2 regions of the Pseudomonas sp. GW821-FHT09D08 genome follow, and region 1 is predicted to be linked to the other one. Evidence: predicted binding sites of a transcription regulator. Region 1 holds the regulator's gene; the other holds the start of a gene.

Evidence for each region. Region 1 encodes sigma-54, which starts transcription at its own class of promoters, with help from an activator protein. Its sites were predicted from a motif close to ANTGGCATNNANNTTGCTNT; they were not measured.
Region 2: glnA (glutamate--ammonia ligase) is a predicted target of sigma-54. The motif match lies at 4,062-4,081, and genes of this name have one in related genera.

Annotation. Positions count from the first base shown of each region.
Region 1 is NZ_JBWKOX010000002.1:431,470-446,652, forward strand. It holds gene murA (UDP-N-acetylglucosamine 1-carboxyvinyltransferase) at 1-373, opposite strand, end outside; gene AC07OP_RS04955 (BolA family protein) at 397-636, opposite strand; gene AC07OP_RS04960 (STAS domain-containing protein) at 751-1,056, opposite strand; gene AC07OP_RS04965 (MlaC/ttg2D family ABC transporter substrate-binding protein) at 1,053-1,700, opposite strand; gene mlaD (outer membrane lipid asymmetry maintenance protein MlaD) at 1,712-2,179, opposite strand; gene mlaE (lipid asymmetry maintenance ABC transporter permease subunit MlaE) at 2,179-2,976, opposite strand; gene AC07OP_RS04980 (ATP-binding cassette domain-containing protein) at 2,976-3,785, opposite strand; gene AC07OP_RS04985 (KpsF/GutQ family sugar-phosphate isomerase) at 4,097-5,071, shown strand; gene AC07OP_RS04990 (KdsC family phosphatase) at 5,072-5,596, shown strand; gene lptC (LPS export ABC transporter periplasmic protein LptC) at 5,605-6,177, shown strand; gene lptA (lipopolysaccharide transport periplasmic protein LptA) at 6,164-6,697, shown strand; gene lptB (LPS export ABC transporter ATP-binding protein) at 6,697-7,422, shown strand; gene AC07OP_RS05010 (RNA polymerase factor sigma-54) at 7,620-9,113, shown strand; gene hpf (ribosome hibernation-promoting factor, HPF/YfiA family) at 9,189-9,494, shown strand; gene ptsN (PTS IIA-like nitrogen regulatory protein PtsN) at 9,505-9,969, shown strand; gene rapZ (RNase adapter RapZ) at 9,972-10,829, shown strand; gene AC07OP_RS05030 (HPr family phosphocarrier protein) at 10,846-11,118, shown strand; gene AC07OP_RS05035 (ZIP family metal transporter) at 11,139-12,032, opposite strand; gene AC07OP_RS05040 (superoxide dismutase) at 12,066-12,677, opposite strand; gene AC07OP_RS05045 (DUF2753 family protein) at 12,679-13,107, opposite strand; gene AC07OP_RS05050 (class II fumarate hydratase) at 13,135-14,511, opposite strand; gene AC07OP_RS05055 (FagA protein) at 14,504-14,899, opposite strand; gene pmbA (metalloprotease PmbA) at 15,047-15,183, opposite strand, start outside.
Region 2 is NZ_JBWKOX010000006.1:269,357-284,539, reverse strand. It holds gene ntrC (nitrogen regulation protein NR(I)) at 1-548, opposite strand, end outside; gene glnL (nitrogen regulation protein NR(II)) at 545-1,630, opposite strand; gene AC07OP_RS14225 (chorismate mutase) at 1,933-2,469, opposite strand; gene glnA (glutamate--ammonia ligase) at 2,555-3,961, opposite strand; gene thiI (tRNA uracil 4-sulfurtransferase ThiI) at 4,296-5,750, shown strand; gene typA (translational GTPase TypA) at 5,890-7,710, shown strand; gene AC07OP_RS14205 (YkgJ family cysteine cluster protein) at 7,852-8,286, opposite strand; gene AC07OP_RS14200 (glycogen/starch/alpha-glucan phosphorylase) at 8,527-10,977, shown strand; gene AC07OP_RS14195 (DUF2339 domain-containing protein) at 11,111-14,626, shown strand; gene AC07OP_RS14190 (DUF3999 domain-containing protein) at 14,626-15,183, shown strand, end outside.

The DNA.
Region 1 (15,183 bases):
CCACCGGACGCGAGCCAATGGCGCAACCGCCAGGCAATGCGACTTCGGCTTCGCCGAAACGAGCGACCATCGGGCCCAATACCAGGATCGACGCACGCATGGTCTTCACCAGTTCGTACGGGGCGATCAGGGTCTTGATGGTGCGCGGATCGATTTCGACGGACAGCTTCTCGTCGATTACCGGCTCAATACCCATGCGACCAAACAGCTCGATCATGGTGGTGATGTCGTGCAGGTGCGGCAGGTTGGCCACGGTCACAGGGCCATCGCACAGCAGGGTCGCAGCCAGGATCGGCAAGGCAGAGTTTTTCGCACCGGAAATGCGAATCTCGCCATCAAGGCGGGCACCGCCGGTAATAATCAATTTATCCATAAGAATCTCGACGCCTTGGGGGCTCAGGTGCGCTCGGCCCAGGCCGCGCGGCTGAAAAATTTCATAGTGACCGCGTGGATGCTGCCATCGGTGATCCACGGGTTCAAATGGGCATAGATCTGCTGCTGACGCTTGACCGGGCTGAGTGCCGCCAGTTCATCGCTAATCACGTTCAGCTGGAAGTTGCAGCCTTCGCCTTCAACTTCTACGTTCGTATCCGGCAGCTTTCCTTCGAGAAAGCTCTTAACTTCTAGGGCCTGCATGATCAACCTCTATCGGCGCCCAGTGCGCACGGGTCGCACATCATACAAAAAAGCCCCGCGCCTGCGAACCCCGCATAGCAGGACTCTGACGGGGGGCTTTATCGATAATGTGTATTAAGGATGCGCCAACAGCTCGGTCAAACCGGAAACTTCGGCGATTTCACGCATGTCTTCGGGCAATGCACGAAGGGTGACCGACTTTTTGGCCGCTTCGGCATCACGCATGAAACACAGCAGCAACGACAAGCCGACACTGCTGGACTTGGTTACCGCCGAGCAATCCAGCACTAGCGCAGGGGCCGTGCTGGTCTTGATCAGCGCCTGGCCCTGCTTGCGCAGGTCAGGCCCGGTGCGGTAATCGAGCACGCCGCTGAGGAACAGCTCGCCCGCGTCGCCGAGACGAACAGCCGACTCGGTCATTGCACAGGTTTCCCGGCGGCTTTATCGGTCTCTTCCTTGGCCTTGGCGACTTCACCGGCCCAACCATTGATGGTTTTGTCCAGGTCGTTGCCATTGCGCTGCATCGCGTCGGCGAACTGGTCACGGAACAGCTTGCCGATGTTGATGCCGTTGATGATCACATTGCGCAGTTTCCACTCGCCATTGATCTTCTCCAGCGTGTACTGCACAGGGTAGACGGCACCATTATTGCCCTTGACGCTCATGTTGACACTGGTGCGGTCACCCGACTCATCCCCGGCGGGAGCGACGGTAATGCCCTGGTTGTTGTACTCGAGCAAAGCGTTGCCATAGAACTGGAACAGGCCGCGCTTGAAGTTCTCCTGGAACGTCTGCATTTGCGCAGGGGTGGCCTTGCGCGAATATTTGACCGTCATGATGCTGCGCGAAATACCTTCAGCATCGACGACCGGGCCCACGATGCTGTTCAGCGCCTCGTAGAATTTGCTCGGATCTTGCTTGTACTGCTCTTTATTGGCAGTCAGGTCAGCCAACATCTTGTTGGTAGTGTCCTGCACCAGTTCGTGCGCAGAACCCGCTGCGTTGGCCATCAACGGCAGCGCTGCCAGCAGTACCAGGAGGCCACGTCGCAAGGTAGAGATCATGTACAGATTCCTCATTTGGCGTCTTTATTGACCGTATTGAGCAGGAATTTACCGATCAGGTCTTCAAGCACCAGCGACGACTGCGTGTCGTGGATGGTCGAGCCATCCTTGAGCAGCGCTGTTTCCCCGCCCACACTGACACCGATGTACTTCTCGCCCAGCAGGCCCGCAGTGAGGATAGATGCAGTGGAGTCGGTCGGCAGATTATCTACCTTCTTGTCCAGTTGCATCGTCACTCGACCGGTGAAGCTGTCGCGATCCAGATCGATTGCCGTGACCTTGCCGATGGTCACACCGGCCATGGTCACTTTAGCTCTGACAGTCAAACCGGCGATATTGTCGAAGTACGCGTAAAGTTTATAAGTATCGGCGGTGGGGCTGGCCGAAAGGCCGCTGACTCGCAGGGCCAGCAACAGTAAAGCCAGGATGCCAGCCAGCAAGAAAAGGCCGACACCGATTTCCACAGTGCGGTTTTGCATCAGAAATCTCCAAACATCAAGGCGGTCAAAATGAAGTCAAGGCCCAGTACTGCCAACGAGGCGTACACAACGGTCTTGGTGGTGGCGCGACTGATCCCTTCTGAAGTGGGCTCACAGTCATAGCCTTGGAATACGGCGATCCAGGTCACTACAAAGGCGAAGACGATGCTCTTTATGATGCCGTTGAGCACGTCACCGCTGAAGGTCACGCTGTTTTGCATGTTGGCCCAGTAGGAGCCGTCATAGACGCCCAACCAGTCCACCGCCACCCACGAGCCGCCCCAGATACCGACCACGCTGAAGATCATCGCCAGCAACGGCAGGGAAATAAAGCCGGCCCACAGGCGCGGGGCAACAATGTACTTGAGCGGGTCCACGCCGATCATTTCCAGGCTGGACAACTGCTCGGTGGACTTCATGTTGCCGATTTCGGCGGTCAACGCAGAACCCGCACGCCCGGCGAACAGCAACGCGGTCACGACCGGCCCCAGCTCACGCAGCAGCGTCAGGGCAACCATCTGCCCTACCGCCTGCTCCGAACCGTAGCTGGACAGGATATTGAAGCCCTGCAACGCCAGCACCATCCCGATGAACACCCCGGAGACCACAATGATCACCAGGGACATCACGCCCACCGAATGCAACTGCTTGATCAACAGGCCGAAGCCGCCGCCGATGCCACCGCGGCCGAGCAACGCGTGAAACAGGAAAATCGTCGAGCGGCCCAGCACTTCGACGATGTCGATACCGGATCGACCGAAAAGGCGAACCTTCTCGATGAGAGATGTCTTGCGCATCAGCGCTTCCCCAGAAGGTCTGAGCGGTAATCCGCTGCCGGAAAGTGAAAAGGCACAGGGCCATCGGGATCGCCGGTCATGAATTGGCGAATACGCGGGTTGTCGGCGTTCATCAGCTCTTCAGGCGTACCCTGCCCCAGCACCTGGCCATCGCCGACTACATAAAGGTAATCGGCAATGCTCGCGGTTTCTGCAAGGTCGTGGGAGACCACGATACTGGTGATACCCAGCGCATCGTTGAGCAGACGGATCAGGCGTACCAGCACGCCCATGGCAATCGGATCCTGGCCGACGAAGGGCTCGTCGTACATGAGGATCTGCGGGTCGAGGGCAATGGCACGCGCCAGGGCCACGCGGCGCTTCATGCCGCCGGACAGTTCGTCGGGCATCAGGTCGATGGCACCACGAAGGCCCACGGCCTGCAGTTTCAGCAACACAATGTCACGAATCATTTCGTCGGACAGCTGGGTATGCACCCGCAACGGAAACGCCACGTTCTCGAACACATCGAGGTCGGTAAACAGCGCACCGCTCTGGAACAGCACCCCCATATGCTTGCGCGCATCGAACAGATCACTGCGCGACAGCGTCGGCAGGTTCTGGCCGTTGACCCATACTTCACCGGCGCTGGGGCGCAATTGCATGCCCATCAGACGCAGCAGCGTGGTCTTGCCGCAACCGGACGGCCCCATGATGCCCGTGACCTTGCCGCGGGGAATGCGAATATCGACGTTATTGAAGATGCTGCGCGTCCCGCGCTTGAAGGTCAGTCCCTTCAGCTCGACCGCGTAGGCGTTATCGGCACTCATCTAAACTCCTTGGGATGCAGCCTCTCACTCAGACACCATGCATGCGACAAACGTTTGCAACGGTGACGCATATAGATAGCCACATGGGCTGGGCGGACCGAACTGGCGGCGAACTATATCACTGCTGGTACAGGGCGCCCAAGGCCGGAACTGCGCTAGTTCAGTTTAGGGACAGGGAAAAAACGTTGCTGGCTATGTTACTGAGGATGGTTCTCAGGCATTCGTTGAATAAAGCCTGACGAACTTGCGTGAGGGAATTGATCATTACCGCTATAATCGCCGACTTTTCGTCAGGCTATACGACTTCAGACATGAGCCAATCCAGCGACCTTATTCAATCCGCGCAACGCACCATCCGCCTCGAAGTTGAAGCCGTAGAAGGCTTGCTGGCCCATATCGACGCAGATTTCGTACGCGCCTGCGAGATGATCCTGGCCAGCAAGGGCCGTGTTGTCGTGGTCGGCATGGGCAAGTCAGGCCACGTCGGCAACAAGATCGCCGCCACCCTGGCCAGCACCGGGACCACCGCATTTTTCGTGCATCCGGCCGAAGCCAGCCACGGCGACATGGGCATGATCACCAAGGATGACATCATCCTGGCGCTGTCCAACTCCGGCACCACCAACGAAATCGTGACCCTGCTGCCGCTGATCAAGCGCCTGGGCATCAAGATGATCAGCGTCACCGGCAACCCGGAATCTACGCTGGCAAAGGCCGCCGACGTGAACCTGAATGTTCACGTGGACCACGAGGCCTGCCCGCTGAACCTGGCGCCGACCTCCTCCACCACCGCCGCCCTGGTCATGGGCGACGCCCTGGCCGTGGCGCTGCTGGAAGCCCGTGGATTCACCGCTGAAGACTTCGCATTTTCCCACCCGGGTGGCGCCCTGGGCCGCCGCCTGCTGCTGAAAGTGGAAAACGTCATGCATTCAGGCGAGGAATTGCCCCACGTCCAACGCGGCACCCTGCTGAAGGACGCGCTGATGGAAATGACCCGCAAGGGCCTGGGCATGACCGTGATCCTGGAAGCCGACGGGCGCCTGGCCGGGGTATTCACTGACGGTGACCTGCGTCGCACCCTGGACCGCACCATCGATATCCGCACCGCGACCATCGACGCCGTGATGACCCCCCATGGCAAGACTGCACGCCCTGAAATGCTGGCAGCCGAAGCATTGAAGATCATGGAAGACCACAAAATCGGCGCGCTGGTGGTGGTCGATAGCGACGACCACCCGGTGGGCGCCCTGAACATGCACGACTTGCTGCGTGCGGGAGTGATGTAAATGACCAGCGACCTGTTGCAACGCGGTAAACAGATCAAACTGGCGATTTTCGACGTTGATGGCGTGCTGACCGATGGCCGCCTGTACTTTCTCGAAGATGGCAGCGAATTCAAGACGTTCAATACCCTCGACGGCCAGGGCATCAAGATGCTGATGGCTTCGGGCGTGCAAACGGCGATTATCAGCGGCAGAAAAACCCCCGTTGTGGAACGCCGCGCACAAAACCTCGGTATTCCTCACCTGTATCAGGGCCGCGAGGATAAACTGGTGGTTCTGGACGAGCTTCTTGGCCAACTCAACCTAAGCTATGAGCAGGTTGCCTATCTGGGCGATGATCTGCCCGACTTGCCGGTCATTCGCCGAGTGGGCCTGGGCATGGCCGTCGCCAATGCGGCGACGTTTGTTCGCGAGCACGCCCATGGCGTCACCACCGCCCGTGGCGGCGAAGGTGCCGCCCGCGAGTTCTGTGAACTGATCCTGCGAGCCCAGGGCAGTCTTGAAGCGGCCCACGCCGCCTACCTATAGAGCGTTTTATGCTGAGTAAAAAGATTCGCAACTTCCTGCTATTCGGGGTCATTGCCGCGCTGTTTCTGGCGGTGGGCTACTGGAATATCAGCCCGGGGCGCTTCCTCGACCAGCCTGTTGCGCAGGTTGACGAAGGGGCTATCGACTATTACGCAACCAATGCCTACAGCGTGCAGTTCCTGCCCGACGGCAAGGTGCAGTACGAGATGACCTCGGACAAAGTCGAGCATTTGAAGGCCACCGAAGTCACCCTGCTGACCAACCCGGACCTGAACCTGTATCGCGGCACCGAGTTCCCATGGCATGTCACGAGCAAGCGTGGCGAGGTGAACCCGGACGGCACCGAGGTAGAACTGATTGACTCGGTACGCGTTGCGCGCACTGACGCCAAAAACCGTGACACCGTGATTACCAGCAGTCGCATGACCGTATTCCCACAGAAGCAATATGCGCAGACCGAGCAAGACGTTAGAATCGACGGCGCTGGCGGTGTATCGACTGGCAAGGGAATGAAAGCGTATTTGAAAGAAAGCAGGATACACCTGCTATCGAACGTAAGAGGACAGTATGAGGCTCGTTAAAACTCTCCCTATTTTGCTCGGTCTGGGCGCAGCACTGGGAAGCGTGAGCGCCTGGGCTCTGCCGAACGATAGCCAGCAACCGATCCACATCTCGGCTGACGATGCGCAGCTGGATGACAAGCAAGGCGTCGCCACCTATACCGGCGGCGTGATCATCACCCAGGGTTCGATGAAGATCACCGGCAACACGGTGACACTGACGCGCACCCAGGCGGGCGATATCGACGTAGTGACTTCGGTGGGCAACCTGGCTTACTTCGAACAGAAGCAGTCGGCTACCGACACCGGCCCGATGAAGGGCTACGGCAAGACCATCCAGTATCACGCCCAGCAGAATCGCATCGTGCTGATCGACCAAGCCAAGGTACTCAGCCCCGATGGCAACTCCACGGAAGGCGAGAAGATCACCTATGACACCGTGAAGCAGATCGCCAACGCCGGTCGTGCCAATGGCAGCAAGGTCACCGCGCCACGCCCACGCATCGACATGGTTATCCAGCCGAAGAAGAAGGCCGAGTAATGGCAACCCTGAAAGCCCAGCATCTGGCCAAGGCCTATAAAAGCCGTCAGGTCGTGCGCGACGTCAGCCTGTCGATCGACAGCGGCCAGATCGTCGGCTTGCTTGGCCCTAACGGCGCCGGCAAGACCACCTGCTTCTACATGATCGTCGGCCTGGTCCAGGCGGACCAAGGTCGCGTACTGATCGACGACCTGGATGTGAGCCACCAGCCAATGCACGGCCGCGCCCGTGCCGGTATTGGCTATCTTCCGCAGGAAGCGTCGATCTTCCGCAAGCTGTCAGTATCCGACAACATCATGGCCATCCTTGAAACCCGCAAGGAACTCGACCGTGACGGCCGCCGCAAAGAACTGGAAAGCCTGCTGCAGGAATTCCACATCAACCACATTCGCGACAACCTTGGCATGAGCCTGTCCGGTGGTGAGCGTCGTCGCGTGGAAATCGCCCGCGCCCTGGCCACTGCCCCCAAGTTCATCCTGCTGGACGAACCGTTTGCCGGCGTCGACCCTATCTCGGTCGGCGACATCAAGCAGATCATCCACCACCTCAAGGCCAAGGGCATCGGTGTACTGATCACTGACCACAATGTGCGTGAGACCCTCGATATCTGCGAAACCGCGTATATCGTCAACGATGGCCAGCTGATCGCCGAAGGCGACTCTGCCACCATCCTGGCCAACGAACTGGTCAAGGAAGTGTACCTGGGTCACGAGTTCCGCCTGTAAGGCCGCCTGCAACAACAAGGCGGTGGCAGGTCGTTTGCCCGATGCGCGGGAGTCAATGAAAACCTCCGGATTTTTATTGTTACCGCGCTCTAGGCAAAGCCCCCGATATCAGGCATATAATTTGCTTATGTTTGGCGCTCACGCGCCCTGTCGTGGATGGCGCATTGCGCCGGCGAATAAGGTGTTAAGCCCCTGCCATGAAACCATCGCTAGTCCTGAGAATGGGCCAGCAGCTGACGATGACACCGCAGCTGCAACAGGCCATCCGCCTGCTCCAATTGTCGACCCTGGACCTGCAACAGGAAATCCAGGAGGCCCTGGAGTCCAATCCGATGCTCGAACGCCAGGAAGAAGGCGACGACTTCGATAATGCAGACCCATTGGCCGACAACATCGAGCAAAAACCCAATTCCGACGTACAGGAACCCTCCTACCAGGAATCCGCCCCCACGGTGGATAACCTTGAGGAAGGCGATTGGAACGAACGCATTCCCAACGAACTCCCGGTGGACACCGCCTGGGAGGACGTCTACCAGACCAGCGCCAGCAGCCTGCCCAGCAATGACGATGACGAGTGGGACTTCACCACCCGTACTTCCGCCGGCGAGAGCCTGCAGAGCCATCTGCTGTGGCAACTGAACCTCGCGCCGATGTCGGACACCGATCGCCTGATCGCCGTGACCCTGATCGACTGCATCAATAACCAGGGTTACCTGGACGAGACGCTCGAAGAGATTCTCGAGGCCTTCGACCCGGAACTGGACATCGAGCTGGACGAAATCGAAGCGGTCCTGCACCGCATCCAACAATTCGAGCCCGCCGGCATCGGTGCCCGCACCCTGAGCGAATGCCTGCTGCTGCAACTGCGCCAGCTGCCCGCCAAGACCCCATGGCTCGCAGAGGCTCAGCGCCTGGTCACCGACTACATCGACCTGCTGGGCAGCCGCGACTATAGCCAGTTGATGCGGCGCATGAAGCTCAAGGAAGACGACCTGCGCCAGGTCATCGAGCTGGTGCAAAGCCTCAACCCGCGTCCAGGCTCGCAGATCGAGTCCAGTGAAGCCGAATACGTCGTTCCCGACGTGATCGTGCGCAAGGACAACGAGCGCTGGTTGGTGGAACTGAACCAGGAATCGGTGCCGCGCCTGCGGGTCAACCCGCAATATGCCGGTTTTGTGCGCCGTGCCGATACCAGTGCCGATAACACCTTCATGCGCAACCAGTTGCAGGAAGCGCGTTGGTTCATCAAAAGCCTGCAAAGCCGCAACGAAACCCTGATGAAAGTGGCCACCCAGATCGTCGAGCATCAGCGCGGCTTCCTGGAATATGGTGACGAGGCGATGAAACCGCTGGTCCTGCACGACATCGCAGAAGCGGTGGGCATGCACGAATCGACGATTTCCCGGGTGACCACACAAAAATTCATGCATACCCCACGGGGCATATATGAGCTGAAATACTTTTTCTCCAGCCATGTCAGCACATCCGAAGGCGGCGAATGCTCGTCCACGGCGATCCGCGCAATCATCAAAAAACTGGTTGCTGCGGAAAATCAGAAAAAGCCGTTGAGTGACAGCAAGATCGCTGGTTTACTGGAGGCACAAGGCATTCAGGTCGCCCGTCGAACCGTCGCCAAGTACCGCGAGTCCCTAGGGATCGCGCCTTCCAGCGAACGTAAGCGTTTGATGTGACGGGCGGGCCACAGCGTTCCAGTGGCGGGTATTCCTACCCGCCGCTTTATGCACTGGCAACGAAGGAGAAGCTGTATGCAAGTCAACATCAGTGGACACCATGTAGAAGTCACCCCTCCACTACGCGACTACGTCGAGCAGAAGCTGAGGAAGCTTGAGGGTCATTTCGACAAGATCACCAACGTGCAGGTCATCATGAAGGTCGACAAGCTTCAGCAGAAAATCGAAGCGACTCTTCAGATACCCGGTGGAGAAGTGGTCGCCAATGCCGAACATGAAGACATGTATGCATCAATCGACTTGCTCACAGACAAGCTTGACCGCCAACTCAAAAAGCATAAGGAAAAGAATCTGAGCCTGCTTCAGGGCACAGGTCGTTAACTCTCCCCCCATGATCCGACTTGAAACCATCCTGACCCCCGGCCGTTCCCTCGTGAACGTGCCGGGCGGCAGCAAGAAGAAAGCCATCGAACAAATTGCCAACCTGATCAGCAGCCAAGTGCCTGAGCTGGAGATGCAAGATGTCTTTGAGGCTCTGATTGCCCGTGAAAAACTCGGCTCCACCGGTTTTGGCAACGGCATCGCCATTCCCCACTGCCGCCTCAAAGGCTGCGAGACACCTGTCAGCGCCCTGCTGCACCTGGACGCACCTATCGATTTCGACGCGATCGACGGCGCCCCGGTAGACCTGCTGTTTGTTCTGCTGGTCCCACAGGCCGCCACCGACGCACACCTGGAACTGCTTAGGCAGATCGCAAGCATGCTCGACCGCAAGGAAGTACGCGACAAACTGCGCAGTGCCAGTAGCAACGAGGCGCTGTATCAAGTTGTCCTGGATGAACAAAACGGGCAGTAATCATGCGTTTGATCATCGTCAGCGGCCGCTCCGGCTCGGGTAAAAGTACCGCCCTCAACGTCCTTGAGGACAACGGCTTCTATTGCATCGACAACCTGCCCGCCGGTCTGCTCCCGGAATTGGCGGAGCGGGCACTGATCCATACCGAATTGGCACAACCCCTGGTCGCGGTTTCGATTGACGCCCGCAACCTGCCGAGCCACCTCACGCGCTTTCCGGAATTGCTCGAAGAGGTGCGCGCCAAGCACATTCATTGCGATGTGCTGTATCTGGACGCCGACGAAGAAACCCTGCTCAAGCGCTTCTCAGAGACCCGCCGACGTCACCCCCTCAGCAGCCCGCACCGTTCCCTGGCCGAAGCCATCGAGGACGAAACCAAGCTGCTGGGGCCGATCATTGACCTCGCCGACCTCAAGATCAACACCACCAGCCTCAACCTGTACCAGTTGCGCGATGCCATCAAGCTCCGCCTGCTGAACCAGCCGGAGCCTGGCACGGCATTTCTGGTCGAGTCCTTTGGTTTCAAGCGTGGCATGCCGGTGGATGCCGACCTGGTGTTCGACGTGCGCTGCCTGCCCAATCCTTATTGGAAGCCGGAACTGCGCGACCAGTCGGGGCTGGATCAGCCTGTGGCCGATTACCTGGCCGCGCAACCGGATGTGGATGAGATGTTCCAGGACATTTCCAGCTACCTGCTCAAATGGTTGCCGCGCTTTGCCGCGAGCAACCGAGCCTATGTCACCATTGCCATCGGCTGCACCGGCGGTCACCACCGCTCTGTCTACCTGACCGAGCGCCTGGGCCAGGTGCTGCAACAAACCCTCAAGAACGTCCAGGTTCGCCACCGCGACCTTAGCTGAAAGGAACACCCCCGCGATGCCCGCTCTGGAAATTGAAATCATCAACAAGCTGGGCCTGCATGCCCGCGCCTCGGCCAAATTCGTCGGTATTGCCGGGCAGTTCCCTTGCCAGATCCGCGCCGGGCGTACACCTGAGAGCATGGTCGATGGCAAAAGCATCATGGCGATGATGATGTTGGCGGCCGGCAAGGGCACCAAGATTCATTTGAGCACCGAGGGCGAGCAAGAGCAGGAAGCAATGGACGCCCTGGTGGCGCTGATCAACAACTTCTTTGATGAGGGTGAGTAACCCCTCCCCCCGCTGAGGCCTCACCCCAAGGCGGTATCCATCACCATCATCAAGCAGAACCCCATGCACAACCCCAGGCTCGCGAGTTTTTCGTGACCGTTGCGGCGCGACTCCGGGATCACTTCGTGGGTGACCACCAACAGCATCGCGCCAGCGGCCAGTGCCAGGCCCAACGGTAACAGCACCTCGGCCAGGGTCACCAGCCAGGCGCAAAGCACGGCGAACACCGGCTCTACCAAGCCTGACGCGGCGCCGATCAGGAACGCCCTGATCCGCGACATCCCTGCCCCAGCCAATACCAGCGCAATGACCAGGCCTTCGGGCACATCCTGCAAAGCAATGCCCATGGCCAAGCTGTCGGCATCCGGCATGCCGCCGCCGGCTGAGACGCCAACGGCCATGCCTTCGGGGATATTGTGGGCGATGATGGCAAACACGAACAGCCAGATACGCGGTGGAATCACCGGTTTATCCGGTGTGCCCACCAACATCTCCGGGCTGGCGCCGGAGACCTTGCGGTCCACCAGATACAGACCGAATGCCCCCAGCATGATGCCGAAGCTGATCAGCCCACCTGCCCCCCAGGGCGAAAGACCAAGGGCTTCGGCCGCAGCAATTCCCGGCACGACCAGCGAAAACGCGGTCGCCGCCAGCATCACACCGGCACCGAAGCCCAACAAGGTATCGCTCAACGCCACCGGCATCCGCCGAATCACCAAGACCGGAACCGCCCCCAGCGCCGTGCCAAGCGCGCAAATCGCCCCGCCCTGCAGGGCGCGCATGATGCGCGGTGCCAGATCCAGCCAGGCCAGCCCGTGGGCCACCAGCAATGCAGTACCTGCCAACAGCAGCAGCGAACCAAACGCATAACGAAACATTCGCACGCTGCTGATCGCCAGTGTTTCAGAGCCCATAGTCGGCCTTAGATCTTGTTATGGAAGTGAATGTCAGGTCAACGCGGCCTGATAGCGTGCGGCGACTTCCGGCCAGTTGATAACACTGTAGAAGGCGTTGATGTATTCAGGTCGACGGTTCTGGTAGCGCAGGTAGTAAGCATGCTCCCAGACGTCCAGGCCGAGGATCGGCGTGTTGCCATTCATCAACGGGCTGTCCTGGTTGCCGCTGCTTTCCACTATCAGCGTCTTTTGCGGAGTGACACTCAACCACGCCCAGCCGCTGCCGAAACGGGTCAAGGCGGCCTTGGTGAAGGCTTCCTTGAAACTGTCGAAACCGCCGAGTTGCTCTTCTACGGCTTTTCCCAATGCGCCGTCGGGCTTGCCGCCACCTTTAGGCGACATCACCGCCCAGAACAGCGAGTGGTTGGCATGGCCGCCGCCTTGGTTGATGACGGCCGCACGCAGTTTTTCCGGCAACTGCTGCACGCTGGACACCAGTTTTTCCACCGGCCAGCCCGCAAACTCGGTGCCCTCGACCGCAGCATTGAGGTTATTGATGTAGGTCTGGTGGTGCTTGGTGTAGTGAATCTCCATGGTTTGCGCATCGATATGCGGTTCCAGGGCATCGTAGGCATAGGGCAAGGCTGGCAAGGTGTAGGTCATATCAATGTGCTCCGTATTGAGACGTGGTCGGCTGCACCGCAGTACCGCCCAGCAAGCGATGGGTGCGCGGGTACTCACCGTGATCGCTGATGAAATTCAACAGTTCGACGTAAGTCTTGCTGCTCTGGCGCAGCGCCGCTTCCCGCAGCTGCGGGCTAAGGCGCACGTCCTGCATGGCCTGGAGCAAGCGCTGGTGAATGGCGCAGAGGTATTCGGCGCTTTCCTCGGGCTGATTCAGGCGCAGGTGCAAATCCGCCAGGTTGTGATGGGAAATGACGCAAGCCGCTACTGCTTCGTCGGCATTCGCCCAGCGCTCGAACAACACTTGAGCCAGGGCCAGGGCTTGCAGATAGGCCTCGCGAGCGTCAACCAATTCGCCCTGCATAAAGCAGCGATTGGCGCGTTCGATCGTGCGTTTCCAGTGCTCCATGGTGAGCCTCCAAAGCAGGGTCGGTGATTACACGCCGCCGGCCGTGAGCTTCTCCGGATCCAACAGGACTTCCAGTTGGCTACGGGGCAGGTCGGTGTGCTCAAGGGCCACATCAATCACCGGACGGCCCTGCTGATAGGCCTTCTTGGCAATCTCAGCGGCCTTTTGGTAACCAATGATCGGGTTGAGTGCGGTGACCAGGATCGGGTTGCGCGACAGCGCTTCCTTGAGCTTGGCTTCGTTGACCTTGAAGCTGGCGATCGCCTTGTCTGCCAGCAGGCGGCTGGCATTGGCCAGCAATTCGAGGCTGCTGAGCAGGTTCTGGGCAATGATCGGCAGCATCACATTCAGCTCGAAATTGCCGGATTGGCCAGCGACGGTGATCACCGTGTCATTGCCGATGACTTGCGCAGCCACCATGGCCGTGGCTTCCGGGATCACCGGGTTGACCTTGCCTGGCATGATCGAGGAGCCCGGCTGCAGGCCCTCCAGTTCGATTTCCCCCAGGCCGGCCAGCGGGCCGGAGTTCATCCAGCGCAGGTCATTGGCGATTTTCATCAGCGACACGGCGGTGGCTTTCAACTGGCCGGAGACGGCGACGGCAGTGTCCTGGGAGCCGATCAGCGCGAACAGGTTCTTGCCCGGCGTGAATTTCACGCCGGCCAGGCTGCTCAGTTGCTGGCTGAAACGCGCCGAAAACTCCGGATGTGCGTTGATCCCGGTGCCCACCGCCGTACCGCCCTGGGCCAGAGCCTGCAGGGCCGGCAATAAATCCTGCAGGTGACCGATATTGGCCTTGAGTTGCTGCGCCCAGCCATTGAGCACCTGGCTCATGCGCACGGGCATGGCGTCCATCAGGTGCGTGCGGCCGGTCTTGATGAATGGGTGAACCTCTTCGGCTTTCTGCTCGATCACCTGCACCAGGTGCAGCAGGGCCGGCAGCGTCTGCTCGTGCAGCACCAGCGCGGCACTGACGTGGATGGTGGTCGGGATGATGTCGTTGCTGCTTTGGCCGCAATTCACATGATCGTTAGGATTGACCGCTTCGCCGAGCAAGCGGCTGGCGAGTGTCGCAATCACTTCGTTGGCATTCATGTTCGAACTGGTGCCGGAACCGGTCTGGAAGATATCCACCGGGAAATGCCGCATGTAATCGCCTTCGAGCAAGCCTTGGGCGGCATCGACGATGGCTTTGCCCTGCCCTTCGCTGATCTGCTTGAGGTCGACGTTGACCTTGGCAGCCGCCGCCTTGGCCAGGATCAGTGCGCGAATGAATTGCGCCGGCATACGTTGGTGGCTTATCGGAAAGTTGTTCACCGCGCGCTGGGTCTGCGCACCGTACAAGGCCTCGGCGGGGACTTGCAGTTCGCCCATGCTGTCGCGTTCGATACGGGTGTTACTCATCGGAAGATCCTTGCACCAGGTCAGAAACGGAAATGGAGGGAAGCAATTCGCAGGTCGCCAATTGCCAGGCAAAGGTCTGCCAGCGCTTGAGGCGGCAGGCACAGTGGGCGAGTTTTTCCAGGTCGCGCAGTGGGCGCCAGGCTTGATCCAGACACAGGGATCGCCAATGCCACGGCAGTGCAATATCGCTGGCGGTGTCGATCAGCAGGCGGAATGAGGTTTCAGCGATGGTCCACGGATGGGTCGCGGTACAACACGCCAGGTATCGGCCCTCATTGAGGTAATGTTCGATCAGGCGAGGCTCATTGGGATCCAGACCACAGCGAATCTGGCGACTCATCCAGCGCCAGCTTTCCAGGTAAGGATCCTCATGCAGGACAGAACTCATGATCCACACTCATCCGGTAATGATATTTATTATTAAATGATATTGAGAATCAAAACAAGAGCAACACCTCAATCCCCCTGAAACACGCCCACAAAAAAGGCGCGTCATCCGTAAGATGGCGCGCCTTTTTGTGAAGCTGTAGCGAGATTAACTGCCTGCGACGGTCATCCGCTCGATCAGCACCGAGCCTGTGCGAATATTGCTGCGCAGTTCCAGGTCATTTCCCACAGCAACGATCTGCTTGAACATATCGCGCATATTGCCGGCGATGGTCACTTCCTGGA
Region 2 (15,183 bases), on a different contig from region 1:
TGCAGGGCGTGGGCCACCAACTCTTTACCGGTACCCGACTCGCCGTTGATCAGCACGGTGATGTTGGAATGGCTCAAGCGCCCGATGGCGCGAAACACTTCCTGCATCGCCGGCGCTTCACCGATGATTTCCGGGGTGCGGGTCAGGGTCGGCGGAGCTTCCTGGTTCTGCTGTTCCTGGGCGTGCTGGTTGGCGCGCTTGACCAGCGCCACGGCCTCGTCCACGTCAAACGGCTTGGGCAGGTACTCGAAGGCGCCGCCCTGATAGGACGCGACAGCGCTGTCCAGGTCCGAGTGGGCAGTCATGATGATCACCGGCAGGCGCGGGTGCTGCTCGCGAATCCGCGCCAGCAGGTCCAGGCCACTGGCGCCGGGCATGCGGATGTCGGAGATGATCACGTCGGGCTGCTGGCGCGCCAGGCGGCTCATCACCCCGTCGGCGCTGTCGAAGCTCTGGGTGGTCATGCCTTCCTGTTGCAAGGCTTTCTCGAGGACCCAGCGGATAGAACGGTCGTCATCGACGATCCACACAGTTTCACTACGGCTCATGTCGATGGGGCTCCTTGTTCCAGAGGCAGAAAGATCGAGAATGTGGTGTGGCCGGGATGGCTCTCACATTCGATCAGACCCTGGTGCTGGCTGATGATGTTCTGGGTAATGGCCAGGCCCAGCCCGGTACCGTCCGGGCGGCCGCTGACCATGGGAAAGAAAATGGTTTCCTGGAGTTCCGCAGGAATGCCCGGGCCGTTGTCGATGATCTCGACCTTGGTTACCAGGCGATGGCGCACGTGGCCGATGGTGAACTGGCGCAGGGCACGGGTGCGCAGGCTGATGCGGCCAAGGCGCAGCTCGTTCTGGCTGCTGATGGCCTGCATGGCGTTGCGCACGATGTTGAGCACCGCCTGGATCATCTGCTCGCGGTCGATCAACACGTCGGGAATGCTTGGGTCGTAGTCGCGCACCAGGGTGATGCAGCCCTGGCTTTCGGCTTCTACCAACTGACAGACGCGCTCCAGTACTTCGTGCACGTTGGTCATCGCCAGCGACGGCAGCTTGTTGGAGCCGAGCATGCGGTCCACCAGGTTACGCAGGCGGTCGGCCTCTTCGATGATGACGTTGGTGTAGTCCTTGAGGTGCTCGTCCGGCAGTTCACGGGCCAGCAGCTGCGCCGCGCCGCGAATGCCGCCCAGCGGGTTCTTGATCTCATGGGCCAGGCCGCGCACCAGCATCTTGCTGGTCTCCTGCTTGGACAGCTGGGCTTCTTCCTTGGTGATGCGCAACAGGCGGTCGCGGGGGTGCACTTCGAGCAGCAGCAGGGTCGCGCCGTTGCTCAGGATCGGGGTCACGGCGTAGTCGACGGTCAGCGTTTGGCCGGTCAGTGCCGTGAGCATCGCTTCACGCTTGGTGAACGGGTGTGCCTGCTCCACCGCCTGGCGCAACGAACTCAAGGCTTCGGCCGACTCGGTGAACAATTCGCTGATGAACTGCCCATGGCTGCGCTGACCGCTGATGGCCAGGAGCATCTCTGCCGCCGGGTTCATGTACTCAAGGCGCAGGTCGTCATTGAGCAGGATGGTCGCGGTGGTCAGGTTGTCGAGTAGCAAACGGTGCAGTGCATCGCTGATGGTCATCGGGACCTCTTTTGGAGCAAGGCGCGGGCTTGAGGCACACGCTGATACAAGGAAAATGCAAAAACCAAACCAAGGCTCCGAAAAGAAGCGTGAATCCCCTGAAATAAGGGGTTAAGGCGCGAAACTGTGGCGTTCTGCCAGCCTGCTCGGGAAGTTTCGAACCAAAATGGTGTGAGCCAGTGGGAAGGGTGCGGGGTGTCGCACCAATATAGTGCGGTTTTGTGAAGGTTGTTCAGGAAGTGGCGAATTCACACAAATCCAATGTGGGAGGAGCTCCCACATGTTTGGGTCGGGTGACAGATTCAGTCTTTGTGGATACATAGCTCGGCCGTGGCGCGAATCATCGCCAGCTGCCGCAACGGGTCGTTCAGCGGCTCATGCACCGCTTCAGCCAGCCATTGAGGGCACTGCGGGTCGCTACGTTGTGGCGTGAAGTCCGCGAGTTGTTGCAGCAGGCGTTTTTGCAATTGATCCAGTTGCGGGCGAATCTGCTTCACCAGGTCCGGGCGCGGGGCGTCGGGTGCCTTGCCCTGGAACTGCCAGTCGGACAGGTGGGTGTATTGCACCAGCTTGTTTGCCTCGATCTGCGCCGAGAAAAATTGCTCGGCAGCGGCGGGCTCCAGTTTGTAGCTCGGTGCCTGGGCGATGACGCTGGCGAGCACGTCCTGCTCGCGCTTTTTGTCTTCTACCGGTTTTTTACTGTCCCATTTGCTCAGGGCCACCTGGTCGGCAATGGCCAGGCGTTCGGCGATGCTGTTGAGCAATGGCGCCAGTGTCGGCGGTGCAGCGAATGCACTGGCGCTGGCGAACAATAAAGTGAATGCAAGTAGACGCTTCAAGAGGTGACCTCCTAGGGTGCGGGCAAAAAAAAGACCTCCCGAAGGAGGCCTTTTTCATCACGCTGCGTCAAGCAGCGCTACCGGATCAGCAGCTGTAGTACAGCTCGTATTCCAGTGGGTGTACGAAGGTGCGCACTTTGATTTCTTCTTCGCTTTTCAGCTCGATGTAGGCATCGATGAAGTCGTCGCTGAATACGCCGCCTTTGGTCAGGAACGCACGGCCCTTGTCCAGCTCTTCCAGGGCTTCTTTCAGGCTGCCGCACACTTGTGGGATCTCTTTGGCCTCTTCAGGCGGCAGGTCGTACAAGTTTTTGTCGGCGGCGTCGCCAGGGTGGATCTTGTTCTGGATACCGTCCAGGCCGGCCATGACCAGGGCAGCGAAGGCCAGGTATGGGTTGGCTGCCGGATCCGGGAAGCGAGCTTCGATACGGCGAGCGCGCGGGCTGGATACGTAAGGAATGCGGATCGAGGCGGAACGGTTGCGAGCCGAGTAGGCCAGCATGACCGGTGCTTCGAAACCTGGGACCAGACGCTTGTAGGAGTTGGTCGACGGGTTGGTGAAGCCGTTCAGGGCCTTACCGTGCTTGATGATGCCGCCGATGAAGTACAGGGCGGTGTCGGACAGGCCGGCATAACCTTCGCCGGCGAAGGTGTTCTTGCCTTCTTTGGCGATGGACAGGTGAACGTGCATACCCGAACCGTTATCGCCGTACAGCGGCTTAGGCATGAAGGTAGCGGTACGGCCGTAGGCATCAGCCACGTTGTGTACGCAGTACTTCAGGGTCTGGACTTCGTCAGCCTTGGCCACGAGGGTGTTGAACTTAACGCCGATTTCGTTCTGGCCGGCAGTCGCCACTTCGTGGTGGTGAACTTCGATGACCAGGCCCATTTCTTCCATGGCGTTGCACATGGAGGTACGGATTTCGTGGTCGTGGTCGAACGGCGGAACCGGGAAGTAGCCACCTTTGATGCCTGGACGGTGGCCTTTGTTGCCGCCTTCCACGTCCTGGTCGGACATCCACGAACCTTGTTCGGAGAAGATCTTGAACATGGAGCCGGAGATGTCGGACTTGAACTTGACCGAATCAAAGATGAAGAATTCCGGTTCCGGGCCGACGAATACGGTGTCGCCGATACCGGTGGACTTCAGGTATTCCTCGGCACGCTTGGCGATCGCACGTGGGTCGCGGTCGTAGCCTTGCATGGTCGAAGGCTCGATCACGTCGCAGACGATGATCAGGGTTGGGTCTTCGGTGAACGGGTCGAGGACGGCAGTGCTGTCGTCCGGCATCAGGATCATGTCGGAGGCTTCGATGCCTTTCCAGCCGGCGATGGAGGAGCCGTCGAACATTTTGCCTTCTTCGAAGAAAGCATCATCCAGCGCGTCGCGAGCCGGCATGGTCACGTGGTGCTGAGTGCCTTTGGTGTCCGTGAAGCGCAGATCAATCCATTTAACGTCATGATCTTTGATGAGTTGAACCGACTTCGACATAGTGTCCTCCGGGTGGCTTCGGGCTGGGGTAGTGGAGTTAGCCCTTAGAATGTGGGTGATGCCGGCGCGGATAGTCCGCCATGGCAACCTGCCTCACAAGAGAGCAAATTGCATGCCAGTGCGCCAACATGGGTTTTTTGCTCCAAAAACGCCCCTATAAAGGTGCATTGCGACAAATGCCCGAAATTAGCGCACCGCAATGTGGCGTTCGCGAGTGCAAACGCACCTCTTTAGTGCGAGTCGAGTGTTGTGCATATTAACTGGTTAAACCTTGAGCGATTTCCGCTATAATCCGCGCCCCCCTTTTTCGGCAGGCCCTGCGCGCGCTGTTTCCATGAAATTAATCGTTAAAGTCTTCCCCGAGATCACCATCAAGAGCCGACCGGTACGGATGCGTTTCATCCGTCAGTTGGCCAAGAACATCCGTGCCGTGCTCCGCGATCTGGACCCGGCTGTGGTGGTGAACGGTGTGTGGGACAACCTCGAGCTGGAAACCCGCCTGACCGACGCCAAAGCCTTGAAGGACATGACCGAGCGCCTGAGCTGCATGCCGGGTATCGCGCATTTCCTGCAGGTGGATGAGTACCCCCTGGGGGACTTCGACGACATCACCGAAAAATGCAAACGGCACTTCGGCGACAGCCTTGAAGGCAAGATTTTCTCGGTGCGCTGCAAGCGTGCCGGCAAGCACCCGTTCAGTTCCATGGACGTCGAGAAATACGTCGGCAGCAAGCTGCGTCGCGAGTGCGGCGCCGCCGGAATTTCCCTCAAGGCGCCGCAAATTGAAGTGCGCATGGAAATTCGCGACCAACGGTTGTTTGTGATTCACAGCCAGCACGACAGCATCGGCGGCTACCCGCTGGGCGCCCTGGAACAGACCCTGGTCCTCATGTCCGGCGGTTTCGATTCCACGGTGGCGGCCTACCAGATCATGCGCCGCGGCCTGATGAGCCACTTCTGCTTCTTTAACCTGGGCGGGCGTGCACACGAATTGGGCGTGATGGAAGTTGCGCACTTTATCTGGAAGAAGTACGGCAGCTCCCAGCGCGTGCTATTTGTGAGCGTACCGTTCGAGGAAGTGCTGGGCGAAATTCTCGGTAAAGTCGATAACAGTCATATGGGCGTAGTATTGAAGCGTATGATGTTGCGCGCTGCGTCCCGAATCGCCGATCAGTTGCAGATCGACGCGCTGGTGACCGGTGAAGCGATTTCCCAGGTTTCCAGCCAGACGCTGCCGAACCTGTCGCTGATCGACTGCGTGACCGAGAAGCTGGTACTGCGCCCGCTGATCGCCAGCCATAAGCAGGACATCATCGACTTGGCAGAAACAATCGGCACCGCCGACTTTGCCAAGCATATGCCTGAATACTGCGGGGTCATTTCGGTGAACCCCAAGACCCACGCCAAGCGCAACCGCGTGGAGTACGAAGAACAACAGTTTGATATGGCGGTTCTGGAGCGTGCGCTCGAGAACGCCAAGCTGGTCCCGATCGATCGTGTTATCGACGAACTGGGCCAGGATGTGCAGATCGAAGAAGTCAGCGAAGCCCTGGCCGGCCAGATCGTCATCGACATCCGTCACCCGGATGCCGCTGAAGATGAGCCGCTGGAAATCGCCGGCATCGACGTACAAACGCTGCCGTTCTATGCATTGAACGCGCGTTTCAAGGAACTGGATAACAGCCGTCAGTACCTGCTGTATTGCGACAAAGGCGTGATGAGTCGCCTGCATGCCCACCATTTGCTCAGTGAGGGGCATGCCAATGTGCGCGTTTATCGACCGAGCTAAGAGCCCGGGGCTGTTTGCCTGTGGCCTGCGTCACCGGCCCCCCGACTCTGCCGTCAAGCTGTAACGGCAAGGCCTGACTCTACTGTTAATCGCTGCCACGACCTGTCAGCACACCGAATCCTCTGATCGAGATACACAAGTGATCGAAAATCTACGTAACATCGCCATCATTGCCCACGTTGACCATGGTAAAACCACCCTGGTAGACAAACTCCTGCGTCAATCCGGCACCCTGGAGCGCAACGAGCTCAACGACGAGCGCGTGATGGACTCCAACGACCAGGAAAAAGAGCGCGGTATTACCATCCTGGCTAAAAACACCGCTATCAACTGGAACGGCTACCACATCAACATCGTGGATACCCCGGGCCACGCCGACTTCGGCGGCGAAGTAGAACGCGTAATGTCGATGGTTGACTCCGTTCTGCTGCTGGTTGACGCTCAAGACGGCCCTATGCCGCAAACCCGTTTCGTGACCAAGAAGGCGTTCGAAGCCGGCCTGCGTCCGATCGTGTGCATCAACAAGGTTGACCGTCCAGGCGCGCGTCCGGACTGGGTTCTGGACCAGATCTTCGACCTGTTCGACAACCTGGGTGCCACCGAAGAGCAACTTGATTTCCAAGTGATCTACGCTTCGGCCCTGAACGGTATTGCCGGTCTGGAACACACCGCCATGGCGGAAGACATGACCCCGCTGTACCAGGCGATCGTTGACCACGTTCCACCACCGAAGGTTGACCGTGACGGTCCGTTCCAGATGCAAATCTCGGCACTGGACTACAACAGCTTCCTGGGTGTTATCGGCGTTGGCCGTATCGCCCGTGGTAGCGTCAAGCCGAACACCCCGGTTGTCGCTATCGGCGCCGACGGCAAGAAGCGTAACGGTCGTATCCTGAAGCTGATGGGTCACCACGGCCTGCACCGCATCGACGTTGAAGAAGCCTTCGCCGGCGACATCGTGTGCGTCAGCGGTATGGACTCGCTGTTCATCTCCGACACCCTGTGCCAGCCGGACACTGTCGAGGCGATGAAGCCTCTGACCGTCGACGAGCCAACCGTTTCTATGACCTTCCAGGTAAACGACTCGCCTTTCTGCGGTAAAGAAGGCAAGTTCGTGACTTCCCGTAACATCAAGGAACGTCTGGACAAAGAGCTGCTGTACAACGTTGCACTGCGCGTTGAAGAAGGCGACTCGGCTGACAAGTTCAAGGTTTCCGGCCGTGGTGAGCTGCACCTCTCGGTACTGATCGAAACCATGCGTCGCGAAGGCTTCGAAATGGGCGTTGGTCGTCCTGAAGTGATCATCCGTCAGGTTGACGGCGTGAAGCAGGAACCGTTCGAAAACGTCACCATCGACACCCCTGAAGAATCCCAGGGCAAGGTCATGGAAGAGATGGGCCTGCGTAAGGGTGACCTGACCAACATGGTGCCGGATGGCAAAGGCCGTGTGCGTCTGGAATACAACATCCCTGCTCGTGGTCTGATCGGTTTCCGTAACCAGTTCCTGACCCTGACCAACGGTGCTGGCATCCTGACCTCGATCTTCGATCGCTACGACACCATGAAGTCCGGCGACATGTCCGGCCGTCAGAACGGTGTCCTGGTATCGGTAGAAACCGGCAAGGCGCTGACCTACTCCCTGGAAACCCTCCAGGCGCGTGGCAAGCTGTTCGTTGAACACGGTCAAGAGATCTACAACGGTCAGATCGTTGGCCTGAACAGCCGTGACAACGACATGGGTGTCAACCCAACCAAAGGCAAGAAGCTCGACAACATGCGTGCTTCGGGTAAAGACGAAACCATCGCCCTGGTTCCACCTGTTCGCTTCACCCTGGAACAGGCCCTGGAGTTCATCCAGGACGACGAACTGTGCGAAGTGACGCCGAAGTCGATCCGCCTGCGTAAGAAGATCCTGGACGAAGGCGAGCGTACCCGCGCTGCCAAGAAAGCCAAGAACTGAGTTAACTCAGGCTGAATGAAAAACGCCCCCGGTCGAAAGGCCGGGGGCGTTTTTTTATGCCTGCAGATTTTGGGGTGGCTGTACTGGCCTCATCGGGGGCAAGCCCCCGATAGGGCCCTTGAGAGCCCCACAAAACCCGAATCAGAACTTGTCGAGGGTCTTGAATTTGGTCTCGCGCACCACTTCCTTCGGCTTGTACGCGCAATACCCCGGGCGCGGCCCGATCTTCGGGTGGTTGCGGCAAGTATCCGGGCGCTTGTCATAAATAGTGCAGAAGCGCGTCTTACGATCCAGGTACAGGCAGTCGTTGTTGCTCATGCGCTGCAGGGTAAAAATCTCGGATTTGTTGTTGTAGCGCTCGACGATGCCTTCCTTCTGCAACCGCTTGGCGATGTTCTTCGGCGGGTCGCCGCGCTCGAACTCATCGACGATGCCAATGCGGATCAGGTCCTTGATCTTCACCTCAACCGGCAGCGTGCAGCAGCTGGACACGCAGCCGCCGCACATATGGGCGGAGTATTTCTGCCAAGTCTCGAGACGGTCGAGTTCCGCGGCGGCGATCAGTTGAGGCTTCATCAGGGTTCCAAAAGGTGGGGCGGTATCCGGGCGCGCGATCATACCGGGATTGGTGGTTTTTTGAACAATATTTTACGGATTTCAGCTCAAAGGCGCGGATGAGGGCTGATCGGGCACGACCCCTGCATCAAAAGCGTATTAAAGGTGAATGAGTTAAAAAACTGCCGAACCAGAGCGTCTACCGTCTGTCAGACCGACTAGGCTCTAGCAACTCCTTCAATCTCGCCCGAGGTCACACCGATGTCTCAGGAACCGCTTGCACGAGAAGCAGAGGTAGCCGCATTCCGCGATGCTGTCTTGACCAAACTCACCTACGCGGTGGGCAAAGACCCGGACCATGCCTTCGACCACGACTGGTTCGAAGCCATTGCCCTGGCCGCCCGCGACCAGATGGTCGACCACTGGATGGATCACACGCGGCGTATCTACCGCAAAGGCCAGAAGCGGGTGTATTACCTCTCCCTGGAATTCCTTATCGGCCGCCTGCTCTACGACAGCCTGAGCAACCTCGGCGTGCTGGAGATCGCTCGCGAAGCCTTGTCCGAGCTGGGTGTGGACCTCGAACGCATTCGCCTGCTCGAGCCCGACGCGGCGCTTGGCAACGGCGGCCTCGGCCGTCTGGCCGCGTGCTTTATGGAAAGCATGTCGACCTTGGGCATCGCCGGTCACGGTTATGGCATTCGTTATGAGCACGGCTTGTTCCGCCAGGCGATTGTCGATGGCTGGCAGCAGGAACAGACCGAACGCTGGCTGGATTTCGGCAACCCGTGGGAATTCGAGCGGGCCGAGGTGATTTACCCGATTGGCTTTGGCGGCAGCGTCGAAACCCTGCCGGATGCCTCCGGCAAGCTGATCCAGGTGTGGACGCCCAACGAAACCGTGCGCGCCGTTGCCTACGACACCCCGGTGGTCGGCTGGCGCGGCGCCAGCGTGAATACCTTGCGCCTGTGGCGTGCCCGGGCGGTGGAAGACCTGCACCTGGAGCGCTTCAACGCCGGTGACCACTTGGGCGCCGTCGCCGAAGTAGCCCGCGCCGAGAGCATCTCCCGAGTGCTTTACCCGGCGGACAGCACCGAAGCGGGGCAGGAACTGCGCCTGCGTCAGGAATACTTCTTCGTCGCCGCCTCCTTGCAAGACCTGCTGCGTCGCCACAAAAACATGCACGGCTCGGTCCTGAGCCTGGGCGAACACGCGGCGATCCAGCTCAACGACACCCACCCCTCGATCGCCGTGGCCGAGTTGATGCGCCAGTTAGTCGACCTGCACGACATTCCGTGGGAAGCCGCGTGGGATGTGACCGTCGAAACCCTGTCGTACACCAACCACACCCTGTTGCCCGAAGCCCTGGAAACCTGGCCGGTCGGCCTGATGGAGCGCATGCTGCCCCGGCACATGCAGATCATCTACCTGATCAACGCCCAGCACATCGATGCGCTGCGCGCCAAGGGCATCCATGACTTCGACGTACTGCGCGCCGTGTCCCTGATCGAAGAAGACAACGGCCGCCGTGTACGCATGGGCAACCTGGCGTTCCTCGGCTCCCACAGCGTCAACGGCGTGTCCGGCCTGCACACCCAACTGATGCGCAGCACGGTGTTCTCCGAATTGCACAAGCTCTACCCGGAGCGCATCAACAACAAGACCAACGGCATTACCTTCCGCCGCTGGCTGTACCAGGCCAACCCCAAGCTCACCGATATGCTGGTGGAAGCCTTGGGCCCGGACATTCTCGACAACATCGAAACCCGCCTGGGCGAGCTGGAAACCTTCGCCGAGAAACAGACCTTCCGCAAAGCCTTTGCCGACCAGCGTCTGCACAGCAAGCGTGCGCTGGCCGAGATCATCCATGAGCGCCTGGGCATTTCGGTGAACCCGGCGGCGATGTTCGACGTGCAGGTCAAGCGTATCCACGAATACAAGCGCCAGTTGCTCAACCTGCTGCACACCGTGGCGCTGTACCAGGCGATCCGTGCCGAGCCGGGTACCGACTGGGTGCCACGGGTGAAGATCTTCGCGGGCAAGGCGGCGGCCAGCTATCACCAGGCCAAGTTGATCATCAAGCTGACCAACGATATCGCGCGCACCGTCAACAACGACCCGACCGTACGCGGCCTGCTCAAGGTGGTGTTCCTGCCCAACTACAACGTCAGCCTGGCGGAAAGCATCATTCCGGCGGCGGACTTGTCGGAGCAGATCTCCACCGCCGGCTTTGAAGCCTCGGGCACCAGCAACATGAAGTTCGGCCTCAATGGCGCGCTGACCATCGGCACCATGGACGGCGCCAACGTGGAGATGCACGAGCGCGTGGGCGCCGATCACATGTTTATCTTCGGCCTCAGCGCACAGCAGGTCGAGGCACGTAAACACGCCGGGGAATTCAACGCCGGGCCCGATATTGCGGCGTCCCATCGTCTGAACGATGTGCTGCAAGCGATTCGCGGCGGGGTGTTCTCGCCGGACGATCCGGGCCGCTATGTGGGCTTGATCGACGGGTTGATCGACTACGACCGCTTCCTGGTCTGCGCCGACTTCGATTCCTACTGGGATGCCCAGGCGCGGGTCGAAGCGCATTGGCATGATTCCAAGGCGTGGTGGCGTTCGGCGGTGCTCAATACCGCGCGCATGGGCTGGTTCTCGTCGGACCGGACGATCCGCGAGTACGCTACGGAGATCTGGAAAGCCCTGGACTAGATCTACTGTAGGAGCGAGCTTGCTCGCGAAAAACGCCAACGATAACGCGTGCTTTCTGATTTAACGCGGTATCTTTGCGATCTTCGCGAGCAAGCTCGCTCCTACAGCACGGTTTGCTCAGGGAATATCGACCATGCAATGGATTTTCATGCTGATTGGCCTGGTGCTCGGCTGGACGCTCGATGAGTCGTTCTATGATGCGGGCATCGGTGCGCTGTTGGGGTTGGGCATCGGCCAGGCGATTCGCCTGTCGAAGCTGGCGACCCAGGCGCAGCAACAGGCTGTTCAGTTGGAAACCACGCAGAAGGCGTTGATCGCCCTGGGTGAGCGCCTGCGGCAACTGGAAGTACCCACGCCGACACGCACTGTCATTGTCGAGCCGCCTGTGCCTAAGGCGGCACCTGTCGCCAAGGTGCCTGAACTGGTGTGGGAGCTGCCGGCTGAATTGGCACCTGTCGCCATGGTCGCCGAACCGAGCCAGCCATTGCCGGATGAGGTCTGGACGCCTGCCCCGACGCCACGCCCGCCTCAAGAACCTGCCGCTCCCCGTGGCCCAAACCTGATCGAACGCGCCATCGGCGGCGCACGCAATTGGCTGTTTGGTGGCAACACCGTGCTGCGTGTCGGCGTGGTGCTGCTGTTTCTCGGCCTGGCCTTCCTGTTGCGCTACGCCACCGAAGGCATGGTGGTGCCGATCGAACTGCGTTACGCCGGCGTTGCCGCGGCGGCCCTTGGCCTGTTGGGCCTGGGCTGGTGGCTGCGGTTGCGCAACAGCAACTACGGCTTGATGCTGCAAGGCACCGGGATCGCGGTGCTGTACCTGACGGTGTTTGCCGCGATGCGCCTGCACCCGTTGATCGACCCGAGCGCGGCGTTGGGCCTGCTGGTGGCGGTCACGGTGTTCTCGGCGATCCTGGCGATTACCCAGGATGCGTTGGGACTGGCCTGTGCGGCCGCGCTCGGCGGCTTCGCGGCGCCGATCCTCACGTCCACCGGCGCCGGTAATCATGTCGCGCTGTTCAGTTATTTTGCCCTGCTCAACGCCGGTATCCTCGCCATCGCCTGGTTCAAGGCCTGGCGCTTGCTCAACCTGATCGGCTTTGTCGGCACCTTCGGCATCGGCTTTGCCTGGGGCATGCGCTCCTACACGCCGGAACTGCTGTGGAGTACCGAGCCGTTCCTGATCCTGTTTTTCCTGATGTACCTGGCTATCGGCCTGTTGTTCGCCCGGCGCAAGTTGCGGGAGATGGGCGACGCGCCGGAAGGCCGTGATGCGTTGTTGCGTTGGTCGGTATCCAAAGGCGACTACGTCGACGGCAGCATGCTGTTCGGCCCGCCGCTGGTGGGGTTTGGCCTGCAGTTCGCGCTGGTGCAGCACCTTGAGTTCGCCGCGGCGTTCAGTGCGCTGGGCCTGGGCATCCTCTACATGAGCCTGGCCCGCGTGCTCAGTGGCGGGCGCGCTTTGCTGCTGGCGGAAACCTGCCTGGCCTTGGGGGTGATCTTTGCCAGCCTGGCGATTCCCCTGGGCCTCGATGCCCGCTGGACCGCAGCCGCCTGGGCGGTGGAAGGTGCCGGGATCTTCTGGCTCGGCTTGCGCCAGCAGCGGCCGTTGGCGCGGGCATTTGGCCTGTTGCTGCAATTGGGTTCGGCGCTGGCGTTTCTCAGTGAACTGCGCATCGGCGAGCACACGCTGCTGGAGGGGGCGCCCTTGGGGGCGTTGCTGCTGGGCGCGGCCTTGCTGTTCAGCTTCGACCAACTGCGCAGGGCCGCGACGCAGCAGGCGGCGGAGTGGGAGCGCAAGGGCCTGCCGGTTCTGGCCAGCCTCGGCCTGACTTTCGTGTACCTGCTCGCGCCGCTGCTGTTGCTGACTCAAGGCACTGCCATCAGTTGGGCGCTCGCCGGCCTGGCGACCCTGTTCATCGGCTTGCGGATTGGCTCGCGCACGTTCCTGTTCACGGCGTTCGCCGTGCAACTGCTGGGCGGGGCGTTGTTCCTGCTGCGCTTGCAAGGCGGCGACTCGGCAGCGGTATTCAACGCCGGCTGGAGCGGCCTGCTCAGCGCGTCGTTGATCGGCCTGGCGTTGATCGGCGGCATGCTGCTGGCGGCGCGCGACGACATGGTGCGCAGCGATGTACGGCTGTTGCGCGGGCTGTCTGTGGTGCTGCTGGCCGGGTTGGTGCTGATCAACCTCGCCGTGCTGTTTGTACTGCCATGGGAAAGCGCCAGCGGTGTGTGGGCGGCCAGTGGGTTGTTGATCATCTGGTTGAGCCTGTACCTGCAACAGCGCGTCAGTTTTGTATTTGGGTTGCTGCTGCAAGTGATCGGCGGCGCGTCGTTCCTGCTGGCGGTGCCGGAGCTGCTCGGGCCTTTGACCAGCGAGGGTGTGCGTCCCCTGGGGCACAGCGGTTTCTGGACACCGATGGTGCTGGGCCTGGCCGCCTTGATCGGCGCCTGGCGCCTGCAGCGTGAACCCCATGCGCCGGTGTTTGCCGTGCTCAAGCTGCAACGCCTGTCTGACCTGCTGCTGGTGTGGGGCGCGGCGTGGTGGGCGTTGGCGCTGATCGCTGAAGTGCTGCGGTTTATACCCGATGAGCTGCGGGGTGCGTGCCTGCTGGGTATTGCCGCGGTCAGCGTGGCGATCTGGGCGTTGCTCGCGACGCGCCTGCGCTGGTCGTCCCTGGGCATGCTCTGCACCCTGTTGATGCCGGCGGCGGGGATGGTTTTGCTGGTGTCTGCGCATAATTATTACCACCCGGCAGCGCACTACGGCTGGCTGGCGTGGCTGGCGGTGTTCGGGGTGCATTTCATCGCGCTGCGGCGTTTGGCGACGTTGGTGCCGGCCACCGTCCTGAGCGTTGCTCATGTGTTGGGTGGCTGGATGTTGATCGGCGTATTGGCGCTGGAGTTGCGCTACGGCCTGTTGTTGCTGTCGAGCGAATACAACGCCTGGCGCTGGCTGGGCTGGGCGATCCTGCCAAGCCTGTACCTGGTGCTGGCTGCCGCACCGCGCAACTGGCCGTGGCCGGTGTCGGCGTATCCACGGGAATATCGCGTGTTGGCGGCACTGCCCTTGGCGATACTGATGCTGGGTTGGTTCTGGCTGGCGAATACCTTCAGTGACGGCACGGCCGAGCCATTGCCCTATGTGCCGCTGCTCAACCCGCTGGACCTGGGCTTGCTGTTTGCGCTGCTGGGCGTGTACCTGTGGTCGCGCAGCGTGGCGCCGCAGCGCGGGCCGCGTGCCGAATTGCTTGCCCAGGGCATTGCCGGTGTTTCGCTGTTCGCGTTCTTTACGGCACTGGTGATGCGCACCGCCCACCACTGGGGCGGCGTGCCGTTCCATCTGGATGGGTTGCTGGCGTCGATGTTGGTGCAAGCCGGCCTGTCGATTGTCTGGACCCTGATCGCCCTCGGCCTGATGATCGGCGGCCACCTGCGCCATCGCCGCGAAGTCTGGCTGATCGGCGCGGCGCTGATCGCGGTGGTGGTGGCCAAGCTGTTCTTCGTCGAGCTGAGCAACCGTGGCGGCCTGGCGCGGATCGTGTCGTTTATCGGCGTGGGCGGGTTGTTGCTGGTGGTGGGCTACTTTGCGCCGCTGCCGCCCAAGCGTGCCGAACCTGTGTTGGACACTGAAGGAGCATCCTCTTGATCGGTAAGTTAAGCGTGGTCGTGCTGGGCATGTGTACGGCGTTGTCGGCGTGGGCGCAGGAAACGCCGGCCGACTTCAGCAGCCAGGTGCCGCTGAGCGTCAGCGGCAACGGCCCCTGGTATCGCCTTGAGTTGCCCTTGGCCGTGCAACTGAATGCGCGCCAGGCTGATCTCAGCGATGTGCGCGTGTTCAACGCCGCCGGTGAACCCCAGGCCTACGCGCTGGCGCGTCAAGCGTCGCAACGCACCGAAAGTCGTGAAGTCACCGACGTGAAGTGGTTCCCGCTGTATGCCGCCGACACCCAGGCAACCTTGCCCGGTGTGGTGATGAAAACCACGGCCGAAGGCACCCTGGTGGAAATCAAACCGTCCACCGCACCCAAGCCCGGCAAGCAGGTGCTGCGCGGCTGGGTGCTCGATGCCAGTAAAATCAAGGCGCCGTTGCAGCAGTTGAGCCTGGACTGGAGCCGCGAGCAGGAGGGCTTCCAGCGCTTCAGCATTGAAGCCAGTGATGACTTGCAGCACTGGCAATCCTGGGGCGATGGACAAGTGGCGCGT